DNA from 2 places in the Pantoea phytostimulans genome. Region 1 is predicted to be linked to the other one. Evidence: predicted binding sites of a transcription regulator. Region 1 holds the regulator's gene; the other holds the start of a gene.

Region 1 (7,662 bases):
AACAAAAACGCCCGGTTAAGCCGGGCGTTTTCCTGTTTATCTCACACTTACGCTTACTGCTTCACAAACTCTTCACCCTGCGCGATATCTTTCTTCAGGGTTTCTAACATGCCATCCAGTGCCTGCTGCTCAAAACTGCTTAAGTTACCCAATGGCTTGCGTTCAGCGACGCCATTTTTCCCCAGCAGCAGCGGTTGTGAGAAAAAGCGCGCATATTCCCCATCGCCTTCGACATAGGCACATTCCACCACGTTCTCTTCGCCTTGTAAGGCGCGTACCAGTGACAAGCCAAGGCGCGCTGCCGCTTGTCCCATGGATAACGTTGCTGAACCACCACCCGCTTTGGCTTCTACCACTTCAGTACCTGCATTCTGAATGCGTTTGGTTAAGTCCCTGACTTCCTGATCGCTAAAGCTGACGCCTTTAACCTGTGACAGCAGCGGCAGAATAGTCACGCCCGAATGCCCACCGATGACCGGAACTTCAATATCGCCCGGTGATTTGCCTTTTAGTTCAGCAACAAAAGTATTGGCGCGAATGATATCGAGCGTAGTGACACCAAACAGGCGGTTTTTATCATACACGCCATGTTTTTTAAGCACTTCAGCGGCAATGGCTACCGTAGTGTTGACGGGATTAGTGATGACGCCAATTAACGCTTTAGGTGCAGTTTGAGCAACCTGATCAATCAGGTTACGGACAATGCCCGCGTTGACGTTAAACAGGTCAGCGCGATCCATGCCAGGCTTACGTGCAACACCTGCAGAAATTAATACTACGTCAGCGCCTGTCAGGGCTGGCGTGGCATCTTCTCCACTGAAACCTTGAATTTTTACCGCAGTAGGAATATGGCTGAGATCGACAGCGACGCCAGGCGTAACCGCGGCGATATCATAAAGGGTGAGTTCTGAACCCGCAGGAAGCTGCGTTTTGAGTAAGAGTGCGAGCGCTTGGCCAATGCCACCTGCAGCACCGAGGACGGCAACTTTCATTCGTGACTCCTTATTAAGGTGGGGCAGAGAAGAGCCGAAATTCCATCTGAGTCAGACCTTAATCAACAGCTCAGGCGATGACGATTATCCGCGCTCATTCTACGTGCTAACGCGCTTAATCTCCGGATTCAATAATTACTTATCATCTCATTACCTGAATGACCGACAACTTCGCCGTCTGCAGACAGAGAACGGCTGTGTTCGTTATCTGTTGCTACATCTCCAATAGTATAACAACTTTGCAACCTTTGCCCTGATGCGTCATAAAGCGCGGTTTTGGTCTGAACAAAAATCTTTGCTATTATCCACGCCCGCTGGCCGCTTCAGATAGCTCACTTGCTAACCAATTGAATAAAAATTCATTTAAATGCATAATCATCGCTCTGCCGTGGGCTGAATCCCGGTTATTCCCCTTTTTTATTGGTAACCTATGCGAAACCCATCCAAACAAGACGATCTGATTAAGGCCTTTAAAGCCTTATTAAAAGAAGAAAAGTTCAGTTCCCAAGGCGAGATTGTTCAGGCGCTGCAGGATGAAGGCTTCGAGAATATTAACCAGTCAAAGGTTTCTCGTATGCTCACCAAGTTTGGCGCAGTGCGTACTCGCAACGCCAAAATGGAGATGGTTTACTGTTTACCTGCAGAATTAGGCGTGCCCACCACCACCAGTCCACTGAAAAATTTGGTGCTGGATATCGATTACAACGATGCGCTGGTGGTGATTCATACCAGTCCCGGCGCGGCTCAGTTGATTGCACGCTTGCTGGACTCCTTAGGAAAATCAGAAGGTATTCTTGGCACTATTGCAGGTGATGACACCATCTTTATCACCCCTGCCCGCGCCTTCACAGTTAAACAACTGCACGACGCTATTCTGGTTTTATTCGAACAAGAGCTATAAACCCCGCTTTGGCTGCCGGCAGTTAACCTGCCGGTTACGCGTTCTTTTCTCTCTGTTACACAAGAAACTCAATTTTTTTCTTAAAATTCAGTACATTGAAATTAAATTGCTTCATATTTAGCGCTGCGCGAAAATGGTTAAACCTTTGCGCCAACTTAACCTTTTGCGCTATTTTACACTGCTTTACATCACAGACTTAGCGTCATTACCCAGATCTAAATCAACCTGTAGCCATATCGACCATTACTTTTCGCACAAAAAGACAAAGTGATGCATGTCACTGTTTTAACGTGAAATTAACCACCCAAGCTCATTTTATAACCACTTTTTATAACTTAAGGTTATTAAAATATGTCATAAGGATAAAGAATCGCAAAAAAACATTATTAGCAGAGTATTAATTTCTTCCGTTATTAGTTCTATACTTGTTTTCGTGATGCGAATCACACAAACAAAAAGATAAAAACAGACGACGAGGAAATATATATGAACGTTAAAACCACTATCGCCACCCTGAGTATTCTATCTGCCCTGTCATTTGGTGCTGTTGCAGCTGATTCTATCAATACTTCGCAAGCGCAAAATTTGCAGTCCGTTGGCACCATAAGTGTTAGCGGTGTCGCTGGCTCGCCAATGGATATCAACCAGAAGCTGAGTGATAAAGCCGATCAGCAAGGCGCAAAAGCCTATCGTGTGATTGAGGCTTACAACAACGGCAACTACCACGCGACGGCTGAACTTTACAACTAAGTTCAGGCGATAAGACAACAGATAACGGGCGGCCTTTTTGAAGCGCGCATATGCACTTCGGGTTGCCACCTCAAATTTCAGGAGAGTGAATCATGAAAACCAAATTAACCCTTGCCGTATTAAGTCTGGCTTCTGTTCTGTCATTTGGCGCTAGCGCTGCCAGCTTGGTTTCAAATCAACAGGCGCAGACTCTACAGCCTATGAATCAAACCATTACCGTAAGTGGTCGTGATGGTGATCAGACGAATATCCGTGAAGTGCTTTCTGAGAAAGCCGATGCGCAAGGTGCCAGCCACTATCGTGTTATCGAGAACAATCAAGACAACACCTATCACGTGACAGCTGAGCTGTATAAATAATTAACCGAACCGGTGTTTAAACGACACCTGACACATATCGACGACCCGCTTCATCTTTGAATTCCGCAGGTTGTTGATTGTAATGAGGAGACGAATTATGAAAATCAAAGCAACCATCGCTACAGTTAGCCTGCTTTCAGTTATCGCTTTTGGCGCATCTGCTGCCCAGCTAGTGACTGAACAGCAAGCACAAAATATGCAGCCTGCGGGAACCATCACCATTAGTGGTACGGCTGGCGCACCAATGGATTATCGTGCGCAGCTTTCTCAGAAAGCCGATGAGCAAGGTGCCAGCGCTTATAAAGTGATTGAAGCACGTACCGGTGACAATTATCACCTCACCGCTGAGCTCTATAAATAATTCCTCGTCAGTTTCTTGACGAACCCTTTGGCCCCGCTCGTCGGGGCCCTTTTTCGTTGTTATTTGACATTGAAATGGAGTTGACCTTCCAGCTCTTCTTCTGCTTCATCAAATAATAAAATTAGCGCGCCGTAGCGTCTTTTCTGTCCCTTGCCTAAGTTCACAAATTCGATGTGTAGCGGCATAGGCAGTATTTCACCCGTAACAACCTCCCATAATCCATCCAAATCGCAGATACGCCGATCTTCCAAAGCAAAACGCTCGCTGAACTGGCGAAAGAAATGGGCCTGATCAACGATCTCATTAAAGTCAAAACACTCGTTTTTCATGCGGACAGCTCCCATCCTCCCACTACGGACGACCGCTTTCGTCGTCCGTAGTGATGAAACTAGTTCAGACCGCCCAGATGCAGCGCTTTGATTTCCAGATATTCTTCCATGCCAAGCACCGATCCTTCGCGCCCCAATCCAGACTCTTTAACGCCGCCAAACGGCGCCAGTTCAGTTGATACCGCGCATTCATTAATACCAATCATGCCGCTTTCCAGCGCGGCTGAAACGCGGAAAACGCGCTGCAAATTCTGCGTATAGAAGTAGGCAGCCAGGCCAAACTCTGTGTCATTAGCGCGGCGAATAACGTCATCTTCATCATCAAAGCGGAAGCATGCTGCCACAGGACCAAACGTCTCTTCCTGTGCCAGTTTCATCCCTTCATGCGCCTCAGTAATGACCGTGGGTTGCCAGAAATTGCCACCCAATGCGTGACGTTCTCCTCCCACCAGTACTTTGCCGCCTTTCGCTACCGCGTCTTTAACATGCTGTTCTACTTTCTCTACCGCTGAAGACTCAATCAACGGTCCAACAATCACACCCTCTTCCATGCCATTGCCTACTTTGAGTTTTTTCACTTCGTCGGCGAGTTGGTTAACAAAGCGGTCGTAAACGGCATTATGGATATAAAAGCGATTGACGCTGACGCAGACCTGCCCGGCATTGCGGAACTTATTGGCTATCGCGCCTTGTACCGCTGCATCAATATCTGCATCATCAAACACGATGTAAGGCGCGTTGCCGCCCAGCTCCATCGACACTTTTTTCATGGTTTCGGCGGCGTTACGCATCAGCAGCTTGCCGACTTCCGTGGAGCCGGTGAAAGAGATCTTGCGCACCACTTTGCTGGCCATGATCGCGTCGCTGATAGCATGTGTGTCGCCAGCGACAGCATTCAATACGCCATCCGGCACGCCCGCTTTTTTTGCCAACGCCAGCAAGGCAAACGCACTCAACGGCGTGTTATTTGCGGGTTTAATAATACCGGTACAGCCCGCTGCCAGTGCGGGGCCTAGCTTGCGCGTCAGCATTGCCATGGGGAAATTCCATGGCGTGATAGCGGCCACCACACCAATCGGTTCACGTGTAGCAAGAATGCGCGATCCCGCTTTGGCCGGAGGAATAATTTCACCATTTGCACGCTTGGCCTGCTCAGCAAACCACTGAATAAAGCTGGCGGCATATTCCACTTCGCCTTCGGCTTCTTTTACAGGCTTACCTTGTTCAGCCGTCATTAGCTGACCAAGCCAGTGTTTGTTCTCAATCATCAGCTGATACCAGCGATTAAGAATGTCTGCGCGGGCTTTAGCCGTTTGCGCTCGCCAGGCAGGAAAGGCGCGTTCAGCCGCAGCAATCGCCTGTTCGGTTTCGCTTTTCCCTGCTTTTGCGACCTGCGCTATTACCTCGCCTGTAGCGGGATTGGTCACGTCAAAGGTGGCGGCAGCGTGATGCCATTTGCCATCAGCCAGGTAGCCGGTCTGAAACAGTTCGCTGTCTTGTAGTGAAGTACTCATTGATTCGCTCCTGTCAGTTTCACTTTCCGTTAAGAAAGTATAGTTGGCAAAAGCGACAGGTTTTATGAAGGAATGGTATTGCGCAGGCCGCTGCGGTACGCAGCGGCCAGTTTCAGATTTGGATGAGCGTATTCTGGTATTTACTTAACATCAGCGCCAGCCGTTTTACCGGCTCAGTGACGCTAGCTGGCGCTTCGTACTGCTGCAATTTTTCTTGATAAACATCCAGTTCTTGCAGCAAACGCTCAAAGTAATAACGCCGCTTGTCATCGCTGCTGGCAGAGATCACTCGATCAGCGGTATAGCGAAGCTGGCGATGATAGGCCGATAAGTCAGCATTAACCGGCACTTCGGCATTACGTAGACGCTGATGACCGATAATCAACGTGAGCGCGATGCGGTACTTATCTATATCGCCAGGAAACAGATTCAACAGTAGAAAGAGTTGCTGATAGAGCGCAGGCAGGTGGTTTTCACGACGTCGTGCCTGATTGGTGGTCATCGCTGATACGGCTGCATACATGAAGCGGTTCAATAATTTGCGGCCGGTGCGCTCTTTTGATTTATCGCGAATCAGCAGAATTACCATCATCGCCACAAAACAACCAATGACCTGGCCCAGCACGTTATCGAGGAAAACGTTGAACTCGAACTGCATCGGATTATCCAGCACCAGCACGTTGATGGTGCCGATCAGCGCACCCAGCGTACCCAACTGGCGTCGCTGAACAAAGATACCGCCGATGAAACCCAGCAATCCAATGGCAATACACAACAGGAGCGCGCTTTGCTGGGTGCCCGGCAACACATACATAAAGTAGAGTGCACCCAATGGCACCGCCACCGTCATGCCATACAGAAAGTCTTTGGCCATCATCAACGGATTTGGCATACGCATCGCCAGCGCGGTAATGACTGCCAGCATCACCATGCAGCCGCTACCAGAAGTCCATCCGGTATAGAGCCAAAACAACGAGCCCAGCGCCGTTGCTACAAAGGTACGGATACCGTTGATCATTGCATGATGCGTTTCTGCTGATCGTGCCTGAATCACTACCTCACGCTGTAAAATCTCCTCTTCCAGCGCGGTGATACGACTATTACTTCTGATGCCGTTGATCAACAGCAAATATTCTGTGGCTGCGCCGACCCAGCTCGCCAGCGTGAGCGGCGAGGTTTTACTGCTGACGCCCAGCACCCGACGCATAATCTTCATACGCTGGTGCACGTCTTCGACGCTTTCAACCTCTTTTTCAATCAGCAAACGATACTGCGGCGCGATGTAATCTGGTCGGGCGTTTTGTATCAAAAACGTTTCCGCCGCTTGGGTAATCAGCGTCAGCGATAAGGTATTCAGCATTTGCAGGCGGCGATTAGCGTTCTGCCAGCGCGAAGATTCCATCATCAGCTGGCTGCGCATGCTGTTAAGTGCAGTGGTACGACGCACCAAGGCGGCCCACGCTTTATCCACTTCTTCTTTATCACCATGTGCAACGCAGAGTTGCAGCAATTTGTAGTGCGCCACCAGCAGTGAATCAACTTCCTGATCGATCACTTTTTTAATCGATCGCGGTGAGAAGATCATGTCGGCGAGGATCGCACACAAGATCCCTAAAACGATTTCGCTGCAACGCTCTACGGCATATTGCGGTGCTAACGTCAGGCCGCCGCTGGCATCCGCAGTAACCACGATAATCAACGCGGTATACCCGGCTAATCCCAGCGCATAAGAATTTTCAACTTTAATCAGCGAGGAGAGCCAAACGCATAAACCGGCCCAGATGCAGCACAGTAGTAGCATCACCACCGGCGCACGCACGGTCGCAATCATGATGGTTAGCGCAGCGATACAACCAATGAAAGTACCGATAATACGGAGGATGCCGCGATAGCGCAGCGCGCCAGAATAGGGATCGCCACCTGCAGCAAAGGCGGTGCCGCCAGCGACAATCCCTGCGGTCATCACCGCCCAGCGTGGCGTTTCAAGATTGAGGTGAAAGCCGATCATCAACGCTGCGACCAGCGCGAAACTGAGCTTTACCGGGAAACGCAGAAACTCAATCATAACCCTTAACCGAACTCACGCAGGCGATTGAACAGCTTGCTCATCGGCGAGGCATTGGTATGTTGGCGATCCTCTTTTCCGGTGATAACCACTGTTGCGGTGGTGCCCGCCGGGAAACGATTACCGGGCTGCTGATCGAGACGAATACGTACCGGCACACGTTGTGCCAAACGTACCCATTCAAGATTTGAATCCACGGTTGCCATACCTTTGGTATCTACCGAACTGCTGCTGTTTGTCACACCCGCGGCAACGCTGTCTACCGTGCCGCGTAACACCACGTTACTGCCTAAAGGTGTGACTTCTGCGCGGAAACCTTGCTGAACGCCGTGCAGCTTGGTTTCTTCAAGATATGCCAGCACATAGAACGAATGTTGCTGCACCAGCGCCA
Region 2 (7,662 bases), 350 kb from region 1:
ATTGCTGTAAGCGATGATGTAACGATCGTCGATGCCACCACTATATATAGAGGCGCGGCTAGGTAATTTCTCGCCACGCTTGCGAGGAGGTAAGCGATAAATCGGGTACTGGAACTCACCCTGGCGGGTATAACGTGCTTCAACAACTGGCGTGTAGTAACCGGTGAATTGTACATTGCCGTAGTTATCGGTGCCTTCCATCTGGAATGCATTCAAACCGAACTGGCGCAGCTGACGCGTATCGGCACCCGCCATTAGCCAGCTTTCAATGGCGCTGTAAGTGCCATTCTGGCGGCCAAACAGTCCAGAAGATGCATATTGAACCTGACGCACCTGCTCACCGAAATCTTTGCCGTTAACCGGGCGCCCTTTAGCGTTAGGCTGATTCACCAGCGCTAAAGGCTGTTCAAGCTTACCATCTTTATATTGCTGTCCACGATCGGTGGGTTTGGAACTACAGCCAGCCAGTAGCGCTAAAAATGCGCCAGTAAGTGCATACTTCGCCCAACATCCTTTCATCATCATCTCTTTTTATAAACTGTTCGCACGGCGACGATAGCAAAGCGCCCGTAAGAATGAAATCCATCCTCTCTGTCACTGCCTGCATCAGTTCACTATTTCAACAAATGGTCTATTCTTTCAGCAATCGACTGTAAATTTAAACTTTCCTTCCGAAAAGGGGTTGCAACAATCAGCACTCAGCGTATAGTGCGCTTCCACGGACGCGGGGTGGAGCAGCCTGGTAGCTCGTCGGGCTCATAACCCGAAGGTCGTCGGTTCAAATCCGGCCCCCGCAACCAACTCTTCTTCGGAAGAGAAAAAGTAAAAAGTCGCAAAGCGCAGTACGGACGCGGGGTGGAGCAGCCTGGTAGCTCGTCGGGCTCATAACCCGAAGGTCGTCGGTTCAAATCCGGCCCCCGCAACCAACTCTTCTTTGGAAGAGACAATGTGAAAAGTCGCAAAGCGCAATACGGACGCGGGGTGGAGCAGCCTGGTAGCTCGTCGGGCTCATAACCCGAAGGTCGTCGGTTCAAATCCGGCCCCCGCAACCAACATTTAAACACCTGAAAGGGTGTTTTTTTGTATCTGGCCTTTGTTAACGCCTCGATTATCCCCGCTTAGCCTTATCTTTTGCATAACATCCTTTCTTATTAAGCGGTTAACAAAAAAGCTAAAAATTTAAGACGCAATTTCTATCATAGAAATAAAAGCTTTCTTGAATAACAAAACGGATAGCTTCAGCTACCCGTTTTTATTTCTAGCGATGTGCAAGCGCCGCACCCTTCTCAAAGTACGCCTTGATACCGTGAAAAATGGCATCGGCCACTTGTTGTTGGTAGCGCGTCGTTCGCAGTTTTCGCTCCTCTTCAACGTTACTGATGAAAGCGGTTTCGACCAAAATCGACGGAATATCCGGCGCTTTTAATACGGCAAAGCCAGCCTGATCAACAGTCCGTTTATGCAGATGATTGATGTGCCCCATCCGACTCAGCACTTCTTTGCCGAACTTCAAACTGTCATGGATAGTTTGCCGCTGCACCATGTCGAACATCGTATGGTCAAGATAACGGTCGCCGCTCATGCTAACGCCACCAATCAAATCCGCTTCATTCTGCGTTTGTGCTAAAAACCGTGCGGCTGCAGAGGTTGCTCCGCTGGTTGAAAGCGCAAACACAGAGGAACCGCGCGCGGCACGGCTGGTAAACGCATCGGCATGGATTGAGACAAACAGATCGGCCCGCTGCTTACGCGCCTTAGCGACCCGCACGCGCAGTGGAATAAAGACATCTTCATTGCGCGTCATGTAGGCTTTCATGTTCGGCTGTTTGTCGATCAGCGCTTTCAGGCGGCGTCCAATTTTCAGCACGATATCTTTTTCGCGCGTTTTATATTTACCGTGCGCACCCGGATCTTCACCGCCATGTCCGGGATCGATCATGATGATAATCGGTCGATCGCGCCCAGCCTTGCCCGGCAGCGGTGCTTGCACCTGCTCATTTTTCTCAAGATCGCCTTGGTTATAATCTTTTAATAACGCCAGCAGCGGATCATCTTCGATGCGATCCTGGCTTGGATAGAGATCCACAACCAGCCGGTTTTTGATCGTGGCGACAGGCGGAAGGCTAAAGATTTTTGGCGACACATTGCGCTTTAACTCCAGCACGATACGTACCGTATGGGTATCAAACTGCCCTACTCGCGCATTTTTGATAAAGGGATCGTCCACGCGAACCAGTTTATTGACGCCCTTAAGAACCGTGTTGAAATGCAGGCCCTCAATATCGATAACGAGGCGCTCAGGATGACTCAGCGCAAACTGTTTGTATTTGAGCGGGACATTCGATTCCAGCGTCATACGGGAATAGGTTGAGGAAGGCCAGATGCGTACCGCGACGATATGGCTACTGGCTGCCATGCCAACACGGCTGACACTCAACAGCAGCAATGCGCCGGTACTCTGCAAGAATCGTCTACGTGAGAAATGGGAATTAACTTCGGACATGCCGCTCCAACTACAGTGTAATGTCTAAAAAAACGCCAGTTAATAATTAGGTGGCGAAAACTTTATCCAATCCAGAATGCGATGTCACCCCGGAAACCCCAAATAATGCAGGCTGTTAGCGGCTTTGGCATGCGGAAAATCGTAAATTAACGTCAGGATTAGCGCTTGCAAAAACAGCCATAAAAGAATAAAAATACAAAAAATTCGAATAATCATTCACTGAGGGTTGGCCGTGAAGGAACGTAGTACTGAACTGGTTCAGGGTTTTCGCCATACCGTTCCCTATATCAATGCGCATCGGGATAAAACGTTTGTCATCATGCTGGGCGGTGAAGCCATTGAGCATGAGAACTTCTCCACCATCATTAATGACATTGGCCTGTTGCACAGCCTTGGCATACGTTTGGTGGTGGTTTACGGCGCACGTCCTCAGATCGATGCCAACCTGGCCGCGCACCAGCTAGAGCCGGTTTATCATAAGTTTACCCGGGTTACCGACGCGCAATCGCTGGAATTAGTGAAACAAGCTGCCGGTCGTCTTCAGTTAGATATTACTGCCCGCCTCTCAATGAGCCTTAACAACACGCCGCTGCAAGGCGCGCATATCAATGTTGTTAGCGGCAACTTCATCATCGCTCAGCCACTAGGCGTGGATGATGGCGTAGATTATTGTCACTCCGGCCGTATTCGTCGTATTGATGAAGAAGCGATTCATCGCCAGCTCGACAACGATGCGATTGTGCTGCTGGGTCCGGTTGCGGTTTCAGTCACTGGCGAAAGCTTTAACCTGACTTCAGAAGAAGTTGCGACGCAGTTGGCCATTAAACTCAAAGCGGAAAAGATGATTGGTTTTTGCTCTGAGCAAGGCGTGATCAACAGCGAAGGCAATATTGTCTCCGAACTGTTCCCTAACGATGCGCAGGCGCGTATTGAAGAGTTCGAGCGCGAAGGTGATTACCTTTCTGGTACGGTTCGCTTCCTGCGTGGCGCAGTGAAAGCATGCCGCAGCGGCGTGCGCCGTAGCCATTTGATCAGCTATCAGGAAAATGGTGCGCTGCTACAGGAACTGTTCTCGCGCGACGGTATTGGTACGCAGATTGTGATGGAGTCGGCTGAACAGATCCGGCGCGCCAATATCAACGATATCGGTGGCATTCTGGAATTGATTCGTCCACTGGAACAGCAAGGCATTTTGGTACGCCGCTCGCGTGAACAGCTGGAGATGGAAATCGACAAATTCACCATCATTCAACGCGACAGCCTGACCATTGCCTGCGCCGCACTCTATCCTTTCATGGATGAGAAAATCGGCGAAATGGCCTGCGTTGCAGTACATCCTGATTATCGCAGCTCATCACGCGGCGAAATGCTGCTGGAACGCGTCGCCTTGCAGGCTCGCCAGATGGGATTGCAGAAACTGTTCGTGCTCACCACGCGCAGCATTCACTGGTTCCAGGAACGTGGCTTTACGCCAGTAGACATCGAATCGCTGCCGGAAAGTAAAAAAGAGATGTACAACTATCAGCGCCGTTCCAAAGTGTTGATGGCCGATTTGACGTAACACTTTTCGGGCGGCAATCATGCCGCCTCTTTCTCTCCTGACCGGCTGTAACTAACCTAATTCAGCCAGACGTTCAACCAATCCACTGCGTCGCTGAGTTTGCAGCGCAACCGCCCGCTGAAAAACGCCAAGATCGCTGTAAAGCGTTAGCTTATTACGCGCGCGCGTGATCGCGGTGTAAACCAGCTCGCGGGTTAATACCGGCAAGAATTGGGCTGGCATGACAAATGCCGTGTGATCAAATTCCGATCCTTGGGATTTATGCACTGTCATCACCCAAGCTGTTTCATGCGAAGGCAAACGACTCGGCTGAACAGCTTTGATCGAGCCATCCGGCAGCGGGAAAAAGACTTTTAGCTGGCCCTCTGCATCTCGCAGCGTAATCCCAATATCGCCATTAAACAGCCCAAGCGCGCTGTCATTACGGGTAATCATCACCGGACGGCCCAAATACCAGCGGCTGCCCATGCCGGGACGACGAATGCGTTGCAGCTGCATTAATCGCTGCTCAACACGCTGATTCAAACCCTGCACGCCAAAAGGCCCTTCGCGTAATGCACACAGCAGTTGATAACGACCAAATGCAGTGATGATCTCCGCAGGCGGCGCGTTTTGCTTAATCAGTTTCAGGAAGGGGCGATAACCTTGCGCCACGTCGTCCAACATCAGCTGATAGGCTTCGCCGCTGTCGAGCGATTGATAGTGAATATCGTTAAATGCAGCAGCAAACACCTTTTCAACCTGGCGCGTGTCGCCCAGATTTATGGCACTTGCCAGCTGACCAATGCCTGACGTCGCATCAAAGCGATAGCTCTTTTTCAGCAGGCAAATGCTGTCGCGTACTACAGGCGCTTGATGATGATCTAACCCTTCCAGCGAGCAGCCGGTTAGCAACGCCAACTGTTCCGCACGCGCTAAGCTGTAACCGCTTTCGCTACAGCGACAAATATCGCCCAGCACAGCGCCCGCTTCGACTGAAGCCAACTGATCGCGATCGCCTAGGAAAATAACGCGAGCATGCGCAGGCAGCGCTGAAATCAATTTCGCCATCATCGAAAGGTCAACCATCGACGCTTCATCCACCACCAGCACGTCGAGATGCAGGCGATTACTGGCGTGATAACGCAAACGCTGCGTGTCGGGCTGCGCGCCTAACAGGCGATGTAACGTGGTGGCTTCGGCGGGGAAACGTGCCCGCTCCTCTTCGCTAACGGACAAACCCTGCAACGCTTTACCCAGCGACTCCGTCAAGCGCGCCGCAGCTTTCCCGGTAGGTGCCGCGAGCTGGATGCGTAACGCGCCATCATTCAGGCGAATCATCGCCGCCAATAATTTTGCTACCGTGGTGGTTTTACCGGTGCCGGGCCCACCTGAAATCACCGCGGTTTTTCGCGTAAGCGCGACGGCCGCAGCAATTTTTTGCCAGTTATCCGGTTCGTTACCGAATAAGTGATTAAGCACTTCGCTGGCTTTATGCGCATCAAACTTAGCGCTGTGATCCTGAAGTGAGAAGAAGGTCGCGATCTCTCCTTCGCTCTGCCACAAACGATGCAGATAAAGTCGCTGATTATTCAGCACCAAGGGTGTGACGAGGCTACCGTCGCTCAACGCTGACCAACCGGCTAAACGTTCTGTCCAGTTTTCAGGTGCGCCCGCCGCTTGCCACAATGCCTGCGCCAACGCGGGCTGGCGTCCGGCAAACAGTCGCGCCTCACTCAGGTTTTCCAGCGGCAAGCAGACATGCCCTTCTCCTGCCTCTGCACTCACGCAAGCTGCCGCCAGTAATAAAGCGGGTTGCGATTCATCGGCCAGCAGCCGGGCAAACTGGATATCTAAAGGACGCAACAGACGCTTTTCCATCGCCTGCATTAAAAGTGACATCATTTCACTCATGACATCTCCTCGGTCTTGCCAAATAACATGTCGATCTCTTCAACAAATGCTTCGCTGGGACGGGTGAAAAAAATACCATTGTCTGGTGAAGTGCCATCCATGCCGCGCAGAAACAGATAAAATACCCCACCAAAATCGCGCTGATAATCGTAATCGCGCAGACGATGCTGAAGGTAGCGATGCAGCGCCAGCGTATAAAGCTGATACTGCAAATCGTAGCGGTGATCGATCATGGCCTGTTCCATTGCCTGCGGCGTATAATCGACATGACTGTTACCCAGCCAGTTAGATTTGTAATCCAACAGGTAATATTTACCCTGCCAGCGGAAAACCAGATCGATAAACCCCTTCAACATACCTTGTACCTGTCGAAAATCGAGCGCCGGCGCACGTTGCGATAAATCATCGTGACGACGTAGTAGCGCATCCAGATCCGTGGCGGTGAGCAGGTTGCTGATAGGCAGGTAAAACTCCATCTCAATCAGCCGTTGATTCATGCTGATTTTACTCAGCATCACGCCATCAGCATTAAGTGGCGTATGCAGAACGCGCGTTATCCACGCTTTAACCACTGGCAGCCAGTCCAGCGAATAGCCGCTTTGCAGCAACTGATCTTCCAGCCAGATATCATCGGGTGTTTCGGCAAAGTCGATGGATTCGAATAAGCCATGCAAAAAGGTACCCGGTGCTGCGCCGCGTGGGAAGTGATGTGGCGTCAGCGTCATCTCTTCATCACTGCCTTCTTCACCCGCCGCATCAATATCAAAACTTGGCATGACATCCAGTAACGGTGAACTGCTGTGCTGCTGTAATCCTGAATAGCTGGTCACGCGCCAGCCATCGGCGAGTCCTCGCGTCACATTGCGGCTGCTTAGCGCTTCATCGGCAGCCAGACCCTCTTGCCAGGCTTCGCCAGCTTGTAACTCGCCTGCGACCACCTCAATACCTGCGCCATTTAATGCCTGCAGCTGCTGACTTAACTGCGTAGAATCCGCTGCTTCGCCGCGCTGCACCAGATAGCCCAATGCGCTTTTATGCAGATCGCTGTCACCTTCTTTTTTACGCGTACCTTTAATCAGCGGCGCAATGCCAATGCTGCAATGGTGAACCGATCGCGTTAGCGCCACATAAAGCAGGCGTAGATCTTCTGCCAACCGCTCTTCCTCTGCCAGCGCCATACTCTGCTCATCGCCCTGCACGTCCAGTAACGCGGCAAAGCTTTCGCGATCGTGATAAAGCGCGCTGGCTGCTTCACGGAATCCGGCGGCAAAGGGCAGCCAGACCAACGGATATTGCAACCCTTTGGACTTATGGATAGTGACAATCTGTACCAGATGTCGATCACTTTCCAGACGCAGCTGCTGATTCGCCGCCTGGCTGTTAGGCCGCGCAATCTGCTGTGCGAGAAAACGCACCAGCGCATGCGGGCTGTCGAGTTGAATCGCCGCTTCCTGCAACAGTTCGCCAAGGTGCATTAAATCCGTTAGCCTGCGCTCACCATTGTCAGAAGCCAGCATGTTTTCTGCCAGCTGACGCTTGATCATCACATCACGAAGCATCGGCAAAATGCCGCGCTGATGCCACAGCTGTTGCCATGCGGCAAACTGCTCAACCAGTGCATCCCAGTCACGCTCGTTCTGACTGAACGCGTCGAGCGTAGCGGCATCAATCGCAAAGATAGAGGTCGCCAGTGCGCTGCGTAACA

The links. The regulator ArgR, encoded in region 1, controls arginine synthesis, uptake and breakdown. The targets are predictions, from matches to a motif close to ANTGAATAAAAATACANT.
Region 2: a site for ArgR is predicted at 2,686-2,703, ahead of argA (amino-acid N-acetyltransferase). Genes of this name have one in related genera too.

Annotation. Positions count from the first base shown of each region.
Region 1 covers NZ_CP173698.1:2,618,800-2,626,461, forward strand. The annotation lists gene mdh (malate dehydrogenase) at 54-992, opposite strand; gene argR (transcriptional regulator ArgR) at 1,423-1,893, shown strand; gene yhcN (peroxide/acid stress response protein YhcN) at 2,380-2,643, shown strand; gene ACF2G4_RS12185 (YdgH/BhsA/McbA-like domain containing protein) at 2,736-3,002, shown strand; gene yhcN (peroxide/acid stress response protein YhcN) at 3,100-3,363, shown strand; gene ACF2G4_RS12195 (hypothetical protein) at 3,423-3,692, opposite strand; gene ACF2G4_RS12200 (NAD-dependent succinate-semialdehyde dehydrogenase) at 3,752-5,206, opposite strand; gene aaeB (p-hydroxybenzoic acid efflux pump subunit AaeB) at 5,319-7,271, opposite strand; gene aaeA (p-hydroxybenzoic acid efflux pump subunit AaeA) at 7,277-7,662, opposite strand, start outside.
Region 2 covers NZ_CP173698.1:2,266,695-2,274,356, forward strand. The annotation lists gene mltA (murein transglycosylase A) at 1-519, opposite strand, end outside; tRNA gene ACF2G4_RS10535 (tRNA-Met) at 724-800, shown strand; tRNA gene ACF2G4_RS10540 (tRNA-Met) at 850-926, shown strand; tRNA gene ACF2G4_RS10545 (tRNA-Met) at 976-1,052, shown strand; gene amiC (N-acetylmuramoyl-L-alanine amidase AmiC) at 1,259-2,503, opposite strand; gene argA (amino-acid N-acetyltransferase) at 2,736-4,064, shown strand; gene recD (exodeoxyribonuclease V subunit alpha) at 4,116-5,957, opposite strand; gene recB (exodeoxyribonuclease V subunit beta) at 5,954-7,662, opposite strand, start outside.